2 regions of the Janthinobacterium paucivorans genome follow, and region 1 is predicted to be linked to the other one. Evidence: predicted binding sites of a transcription regulator. Region 1 holds the regulator's gene; the other holds the start of a gene.
What was found. The regulator FliA, encoded in region 1, starts transcription of late flagellar genes. The targets are predictions, from matches to a motif close to CTAAAGTTTNNNNNNNNNNNGCCGNTA.
Positions count from the first base shown of each region.

Region 1 (4,411 bases):
ATCGCCCGCCGGCACCGCCTTGGCTTGCGCCTTGCATGCGCATTGCGCCAGCGGCTGGCGGCATGCGGGGCACATACGGCCCGTTTCGGTGGAATATACGAGAGCGCCTGCGGAACTGCTTTTCATGATGGAGAGAGAATAAGGGAGAAGGCCGCGATTGTACCAAGCAATACCGGGGTCAGAGCCGACGGGGCTGACCCCGCCAGTCAGTTGGCCGGTGCCGGCGCTGGCGACACCGGCGCCGTCGGCACCTCCATCACCGTCTCGGGGATGCCGGAGAGGATCGTCACGGCGACCCTGCGGTTGCGCGCGCGTCCTTCCGGCGTGGCGTTTGGCGCCACCGGGATGTTGTCGGCGTGTCCCACGGCCGACAGGCGCGACGCTTGCACACCGCTGGCGATGAACAGGCGCACCACGGCGCTGGCGCGCGCGGCCGACAATTCCCAGTTCGAGGCAAAATTTGAATTGCTGATCGGCTGTACATCCGTATGCCCTTCCACCTGCACGTCGTGCGTATCGTCCTTGAGCAGCACGGCCACGGCGCGCAAGGCCTGGTCCGACTCCGTCGTCAAGCCGGCAGCGCCCGGATCGAACAGCACGCTGGCGTTGATTTCCACGCTCACGCCGCGGCTCGTCTGCGTGACCCTCACTTTGCCTTCCTTGACCAGCGGCGCCAGCGTCGATGTGAGGTCCTGCGCCAGGCGCGTCATGTGTTCGCGCTCGCGGCGGATGGCTTCGGCGCGGCGTTTCAGGGCGGGGTTCGGCAGCGCGATGGCTTGCGGCGCTTCCATGATGATGGGCGGCGCGCCCTTTTCCAGGCTGAAGGCCTCGCCGATGGCATTCTGGAAGACGCGGTACTTACCTTCGTTGACTTGCGAAATCGCATACATGACAACGAAAAAGGCGAACAGCAAGGTAATGAAGTCGGCGTACGAAATCAGCCAGCGGTCCTGGTTATCCGCTTCCTCGTCATACTTCCTGCGCGCGCGCCGCATCATGCTCAGTGCTCGTGCAACAGGCTGGCCACGCGCTCTTCGATGATGCGCGTATGGTCGCCCGTGGCGATGTCGTACAGCACGGCGGCCGTGATCTCGTACTGCAGCACGCGGCGCGACACGATGGCCTTGAGTTTATTCGCCACCGGCAGGAACAGCAGGTTGGCCAGCCCCACGCCGTAGATGGTCGAGACAAACGCCACGGCAATGCCACTGCCCAATTTGCTCGGGTCGGTCAGGTTTTCCATGACGTGGATCAAGCCCAGTACGGCGCCCACGATACCGATGGTGGGCGAATAGCCGGCCGCCGATTCCCACACCTTGACGGCCTGGCGCTCGGCCATTTCGTAGGCAGAGATTTCCACATCGAGCACCTGGCGCAGCTTGTCGGGCGCAATGCCATCGACGATCATCCTCAAGCCCTTGGCATTGAAGCGGTCGGTCGTGTCTTCCATCAGGCGCTCAAGCGCCAGCGTGCCGTCGCGACGCGCCGTCAAACTCCATTGCCCGATATCGCGCGCCAGCGCGGCGCGCGTATCGGCGGGCGGCAGGAAGACCCAGCGCAGCATTTGCATGCCGCGCGCGAAGGTGCGCAGCCGCGTTTGCAGCAGCACGGCACCAAAGGTGCCGACGATGACGATGGCAAAGGCGGCCGGCTGCAGCAGGGAGGCCATCTTGCCGCCTTCCAGTGTCTGGCCGACCAGCAGGCCCGCCAGCGCCAGCGCCAGCCCGATTACGCTGGACCAGTCCACGCCTGCTCCCTCAAAGTTGCGCGCAGGCGCGCGACGGCCTGGGTATGCAATTGCGAGACGCGCGATTCGGACACGCCCATCACCGCACCGATTTCCTTCAGGTTCAGCTCTTCTTCGTAATACAGGCCCATGAGTATTTTCTCGCGTGGCGGCAGCGCGTCGATGGCATCGATCACGGATTGCCGGAAATCGGTATCGAGCAGGGAACGCAAAGGATCGCTATCCTCGTCCACGCAATGGCGGTCAAGGAAGCTGTCATTGCCGTCCGGGTCATGAAAGTCTTCGTAGTACACCAACTGGTGCCCACCGCCATCGCCCAGCATTTCCTGGTAGTCCGTGAGCGACATTTTGAGCAGCTTGGCCACTTCCGACTCGGTCGGCGGATGACCGAGGCGCTGCTGCAAGGTACTCATCGCCTCTTCGATCTTGCGCATGTTCTGGCGCATGCTGCGCGGCAGCCAGTCGCTGGTGCGCAATTCGTCGAGCATGGCACCTCGGATGCGCAGCACGGCATACGTCTCGAACTGCGCGCCATGCGTCTCTTCGTAGCGACTGATAGCGTCGAGCAGGCCGATCATGCCGGCCTGGATCAGGTCATCGACCTCGACCGAAGGCGGCAATTTCGCCTTCATATGGTGCGCCAGACGCTTTACCAACGGAATATGCTCCGTCAGCAAATAGTCCTTGTTCGATTTCCCTTTGACCGTGTACATAGGCTGCTTATTGTTTTAACTGCTATCGAGTGCTGATAATGGAATCAGGCGCTGAACTGGTGCAGGCTCCCCGTCTGGTACAAGGTGCCGCCGAGCACTGGCGCCGCCGAACGGGCCAGCCGCTCGGCCAGTCCGCGAAACGCCACCGAGGCCCCCGCCAATGGAAAGGCATCGACCACGCTGCGTCCCAGACGCGCCGCGCGGTGTAGATACTCGTCGGCAGGCACCGACCCCATCGAGGTCAATTTCACGGCCAGATAACGGCTCGCCGCCTGCGCCATATTATCGTACACCACTTTTGCCTCAGATTCGGAAGCGCCGGTAACAAGAATGCCAAACGGACGCCGTCCCAGTTCCTGGCTCAGGCGCTTGATGAGGCAGTAAGCGGCCTTGATCGAGGTGGCGCTGGTCGAGACCTGCACCACGATGTCGGATGAGGCCATCAGCGGCACGGGGAAGCAGTCGCCCGCGTCGGCCATGACGCCGTCGACCAGCACGATGCCGCTCTGGCGCGCCAGCACCTCGAAGGTCTTGCCTAGGCGGCGCAGTTCTTCCTCGCCAGCATAGTCCAAGCTATCCATCAGATGGTTGCGCGCGCCCAGGCTGGCCACGCCGAAGCCTTGCGGCACTTGATGGATGACCTGGTTCAAGGCGCACTGCTGGCGTGCCACGTCGCGCAGGCTGGCGCCGTGCGCCAGTCCCAGGCGGGCAGCGACGCCGTCGCTGCCGCCGCTGGCGTCGAGCAGCAGCACGTCATTGCCGCCGTACACCAGCGAGGCCCCAAGGTTGACCAGCATGGCGCCCTTGTCGTCTTGCGGCGTGGCCGACAAGAACGTCATGACGCGCGGCTGCGGGCCGGCCAACATGCGGCGCAAGCCTTCGGCCTGGTCGAAATCAAAATTAGCCAAGGTGCACCCCGCGCGCTTCATTGTTGCGCGACGCCGCCTGTGCCATCAACAGCGGCAGTTCGGCATCGGAAAACTGTGTCGCCGCGGCATCACGCTTGAGCTTGAAAGCGCGGTCGATCAGGTAGCCACGGTCGGCCAGGTACAAGTCTTCCGGCACGCGCTGGCCATTCGACACATAAAACAGGTTCAGTTTCTGGCGGATCACCACGTCGAGCACATTGCCGATCGAGGCCGCTTCATCGAGCTTGGTCATGATGCAGCCAGCCAGGCCGCTGCCCTGGTAGGCGCGCACCACTTCGTTCAAGGTTTCCTGCGTGGCCGTGGAGTTCAGGCACAGCAGGCGTTTCACGTCGGCGCCGGCGCCAGACAGCATGGCCACCTGTTCGGTCACCATCTGGTCGCGCTGGCTCACGCCCACCGTATCGATCAGCACCGTGTGCTTGTTTTTCAATTCCTTCAAGGCGATGCGCAAGTCCGCCTCATCCTTCACCGAATGCACCATCACGCCGAGAATCTTGCCGTAGATGCGCAGCTGTTCATGCGCGCCGATACGATAGGCATCGGTGGTGATCAGGGCCAGCTTTTCCGGGCCGTGGCGCATCACGCAGCGGGCCGCCAGCTTGGCCGTGCTGGTGGTCTTGCCAACACCGGTCGGGCCCACCAGCGCAAACACGCCGCCCTGCTCCAGCATGGCGTCTTCGTTGGCGACTGTATTGAGGTTGCGGCTGAGGACGGTCTTGATCCAGCGCATGCTTTGCGCGCCATCCAGGCCGGCGGGCAGCTTGTCGATCAGGTAGCGCGCCAGGCTGGCCGAGAAACCGGCGGCCAGCATTTCACGCAGCACCACGGCTTTTTGCGGCTCGCGCTGCTGCGTCGAGCCCCACGAAATTTCCGCCAACTGGGTTTCCATCATGCCGCGCATGGCGCGAATTTCATTCATCATGCCGCTCATCTCGGCGGCGGCATTCTCTTTCACGTGCGCCAACGCGCTGGCCATCATCTGCTGCATGCGGGCCATGTCCACTGGCTCGCCGGCTGCTTGG
Region 1 covers NZ_JBNYXR010000001.1:183,110-187,520, reverse strand. The annotation lists gene ACQ4V8_RS00810 (translation initiation factor Sui1) at 1-126, opposite strand, end outside; gene motD (flagellar motor protein MotD) at 207-995, opposite strand; gene ACQ4V8_RS00800 (flagellar motor protein) at 1,001-1,747, opposite strand; gene ACQ4V8_RS00795 (RNA polymerase sigma factor FliA) at 1,729-2,460, opposite strand; gene ACQ4V8_RS00790 (MinD/ParA family ATP-binding protein) at 2,505-3,368, opposite strand; gene flhF (flagellar biosynthesis GTPase FlhF) at 3,361-4,411, opposite strand, start outside.

Region 2 (4,411 bases), on a different contig from region 1:
GCGTAATCGTAGAGCTCGCCCAATATTTCTTCCCCCCGCTCATCGACGGACTCCGACAGCACGTCGATTTCCGTAAACAGCATGTCGATGGTGCGGGCGCCGCCGTCGCCGTCGAACAGCCGGGCGGCGCGGTGCTGTTCCCAGCGCAGGCTTTCCGCTACGCTCAGGGTTTGCGGAAAATTGCGCGCGCGATAGCGAAACAGCAATTCCTGCAGGCGTTCGTCGGCAAACGATGGGCGTGCGGCCGCCAGCTTGGCCGGCGTGTCGCGGCGTAGTGATTCGAGCAGGCGGCGGTCGTCGTTGCTGACGAAACCATTGTATAAGTCTTCATCCACGTCTAGCGCAACATTCACGCCCGGGCGCTGGAATACGTCGGCCCAGATCGCCTCCATGTTCGGCGCCGTGGCGGCCAGCTGGGCGTTGGCGCGCGCCGCTTCCAGGTCGATACCCCAGTGCGCAGCCATGGCTGGCGACAGGGTCTTTAAATTGCCGACCAGCATGGGCGACTTGTTCAGGTGCACGCTTTTCACGGGGAGGCGCGTCATGCCTTCCGGCATGGCTTCCTTGCGCGTGAACATGCGCGCGCGGATAGTGTCGGCGTCCAGGCTGAACAGCTCGCGTGGGTCGTAGGCACAATCCCAGACCAGAATTTCATTCTTGTTGCTCGGGTGCGTGGCGAGCGGCCAGACGACGCCCAGGCAACCCCGTTCGGCGGGGAACATGCCCGACACGTGCAGGAAGGGTTGGCGTTCGCTGGCGGCCAGGTGCATGCCCATTTCGCTGGCGACCCTGTCCTTCTTGTGCAGCGCCAGGCAGAACTCGAACAGCTTCGGCTGCTTTTCGCGGATCAGGCGGGCCAGGGCGATGGTGGCGCGTACGTCGGACAGCGCATCGTGCGCCGCTGCGTGGACCAGGCCATTGGCCTTGCTCAAGTGTTCGAGTTTAAAACTGGTCTGGCCATCGTCGCGTTTCGGCCACTCAATGCCTTCCGGGCGCAGCGCGTGCGTCATGCGCACCACGTCGAGAATGTCCCAGCGGCCGCAATGGTTTTTCCATTCGCGCGCATACGGGTCGATCAGGTTGCGCCAGAACAGGAAACGCGTGACTTCATCGTCGAAACGGATGGTGTTGTAGCCCACGCCGATAGTGCCCGGTTCCGAAAAAGCCGCTTCGATGGTGGCGGCGAACTGGTGCTCTGGCACGCCCAGCTGCAAGCATTGCTGCGGCGTGATGCCCGTGATCAGGCACGCTTGCGGGTCTGGCAGGAAATCATTGGCAGGCTGGCAATACAGCATGATAGGCTCGCCGATCTCCTTGAGTTCGGCGTCCGTGCGGATGGCCGCGAACTGGGCCGGACGGTCGCGGCGCGGCTGCGCGCCAAAGGTTTCGTAGTCGTGCCAAAGGAAAGTCTGGGTAGTCATTGATGGTCGTTGCTTAATTGGTTATCTGGGCCGCTCAAAGAGTCGCTGCTACAGTTTTCTGAAAACCTGCCGATACTACACGAGAGCATGATCAGCATTGCGTTTCCCGCATGGTGGCATACATTGCCCGTTCAAGGAGGTCTATCGTGTCAATTCCCATCGCCGCAAGCAGCAATTCCACTCCTTCCGTGACTTCCGTCAGTACGGGCGTTGCCGGCAAGGACGATAAAGTTCAGCAAAAGGATGGCGTCAAGACGGAAATGAGCGTCAATGAGCGCAGCAAGCTGCAGTTGAACGCCTCCATCATGCAGGCGTCGATGAATGTCTCCATCGCTTCGGAAAACGCGCCGCTGGCGCTGCTGTACAAGACCGCCATCACGAATATCAATGAAGCGCTGAAGGGCCAGTACGGCGAGGGTGCGATCGAGAACGCGGCGTCGCAAGATAATAGCGCCGAAGCGACGGCCAGCCGCATTGTATCGCTGTCGACGGGTTTTTTTGACGCCTACAAGAAGCAAAATCCTGGTCTGGACGACGCTACGGCCCTGAGCAAGTTCATGGATACCATCAGTGGCGGCATGGAAAAAGGCTTCAAGGAAGCGCGCGATATCCTCAGTGGCTTGAACGTGCTGAACGGCGATCTCGCCAGCAATATCGACAAGACGTATGAATTAGTGCAAAAAGGCTACGCCGATTTCATCGCCGCGCGCAGTAGCAACAAGGATGACGGCGCCAAGCCGGCCGACAGCAAGGCCGCCTGATCCCGATGACACCTGAGGCGCCTGGGAAAATGTCCAGGGCCAGGCGCATTGCCGAAAGCAGTACGAATGTACGACCAGGCAATGCAACGACGCCATGGGCGTTTTATCAGGTGCTTACGCGGTTGCGGCCCGATGCTTTGGCGCGGTACAGCGCCGCATCGGCTGTCGCGATCAGCGCTTCGTCATCCTGTCCGGCAGCCAGGCTGGCTACGCCGAAGGAACCGGTGATGTGCGGCAGGGCGCTGCGCATGTCGGTGAAGATAAGGGCTTGCTGCATGCGTTCGCACAGGCGCTCGGCGACCCGCAGGGCCACGTTTTCACTGGTGTCGGGCAAGATCACCATCATTTCCTCACCACCATAGCGCACGGCAAAATCCGTGGGTCGCAGGGCAGCGCCCAGCACTTGCGCGGCGATGCGCAGCGCCTGGTCGCCCGCCTGGTGGCCGTGGGTGTCGTTAAAGCGCTTGAAATGGTCGAGGTCTATCATTACCAGCGACAGCGGCGAGCTGCTGGCCTGGGCGGTAATGACCATGTTCGGCAGTAAATCGGTGAGCCAGGCACGGTTGTACAAGCCCGTCAGGCTGTCGACCATCGATAGCTGGCGGTAGAATTCGCCCAGTTTCTGGCGCCGGCGCAGCAGGGCATTGGCGGCGCGGATGCGGAAGGAGAGCAAGCGCAGCAGGTTACGCGCCAGGCCGTTCGATTGCTCGATCAATTCCCATACGACGGCCGCATCGATCACCAGCAAATCGGTTTCTTCCAGAGCGGAAATGGCAGCCAGGTTGCTCGCTTCATCAAGCACCGATTGTTCGCCCACGCTTTCGCCGGGCAAGACCTTGCTGACGGTGCCGTCATCCATGCCCGTGTGGGTGTCGGCCGCTACGGCCAGCGAGCCGCGCAGGACAATGTACAGCTTGGTGCCTTGGCTGTCGACAATGGCTTCGCCCGCTTCGAGGCGCATCACGGGGCAGGGTGCCAGCATGGCGGCCGTCCGGCTGTCCGCTGCATCGCAAAATAGCTGTAAATCACCGATGTTGCAGCCTGAAGCGCCGAATTTGCCGATCTGTTCCACAATCACACTTTCAAAAAGCCGGCGCGCGGGAGGAGGGAGCCGGTGGTTTCATGATAGCGTAAAGCGGCCTCGGCTGTAACGGCAAAGGCTTGCTTGAGGTCACTTACTGTGTGAAATACGACAATTATTTCACTGTCGCGTCAAGAAGCTGGAACGGTGATACTTTTGGCATTGTTGTTGCCGTGCGCAACAGGCGGGCCGGATGCGACAAGGCAGCCTTGAACGGCTGCCCTGGTCTCTGAGGAATGCTGCAGTGGGGCGAGTTACTCGGCGGTTTCTTCCGCTTCGGCCGTATCGATCACGGCATTCTTGCCGCTGGCGTGGCGCTTGCTGTCTTGCAGGCGGCCCAGGGCGCTATCGATCGCGCGTTTCAGTTTCTCGGTGGCGCCGGCAACGGCTTGATGCACGGTGGCGTTTTGTTCGGTCACGGCAATTGCTTGATAGCCAGCAATGCGTGCTTCCATGACGCAGCGGATGTCGTCGGCACCGCCTTTCGGGCCGTTGGTGTCGCTGATGTGGACTTCGATGCGGGTCAGGTTGTCGCGGAAGCGGTTCAGTGCGTTTTCCAGTACGGATTGCACATGTTCGTTCAGTCCAGCAGTGTTGGCGATGGTGCTGTCGGTATGAATATTGATTTGCATATGCTTACTCCTGTCAATTCAAAAAAAACCCATCTCGGGCGCCATGCCCTGCAGCCGTCAAATCGGCTGCGCGCGCATCAGCGCCCGGTTACTACCTCATGCACTTGATTGCTGTGCATGACCTCACTTACGTAGCTTATCTTACTCCAGTTTTGACAATTTCAAGGGCGCTGCATGATTAAGATGCGCTTAACCCTGCAGTCAGGTCAAGTTTCCTGATGGAATTTTTTCCCGCTTGCTTATCCATTGATCAAGCCGGCGGCAATATTGATGGACAGTCCCAGCACGACCAGATTGAAGAAAAAGCTCAGTACGGATTGCCCCAGTACGATCTGCCGCATCGGCCGCGTCTGCACGCAAACGTCCGACGTTTGTACGGCGACGGCGATGGTGAAGGCGAAATACAAAAAATCCCAGTAGTCGGGGTTTGCTTCGTCGCCGGGAAATTTCAGCGGGCGCAATGCGGGGTCGGCCAGGTAAAACAGGTGCGCATAGTGAACGCAGAACAGCGTGCCG
Region 2 covers NZ_JBNYXR010000005.1:27,060-31,470, forward strand. The annotation lists gene sbcB (exodeoxyribonuclease I) at 1-1,421, opposite strand, end outside; gene ACQ4V8_RS07635 (DUF5610 domain-containing protein) at 1,568-2,182, shown strand; gene ACQ4V8_RS07640 (GGDEF domain-containing protein) at 2,289-3,254, opposite strand; gene ACQ4V8_RS07645 (HPF/RaiA family ribosome-associated protein) at 3,518-3,895, opposite strand; gene ACQ4V8_RS07650 (DUF1345 domain-containing protein) at 4,135-4,411, opposite strand, start outside.
Region 2: ACQ4V8_RS07635 (DUF5610 domain-containing protein) is a predicted target of FliA. The motif match lies at 1,470-1,496, and genes of this name have one in related genera.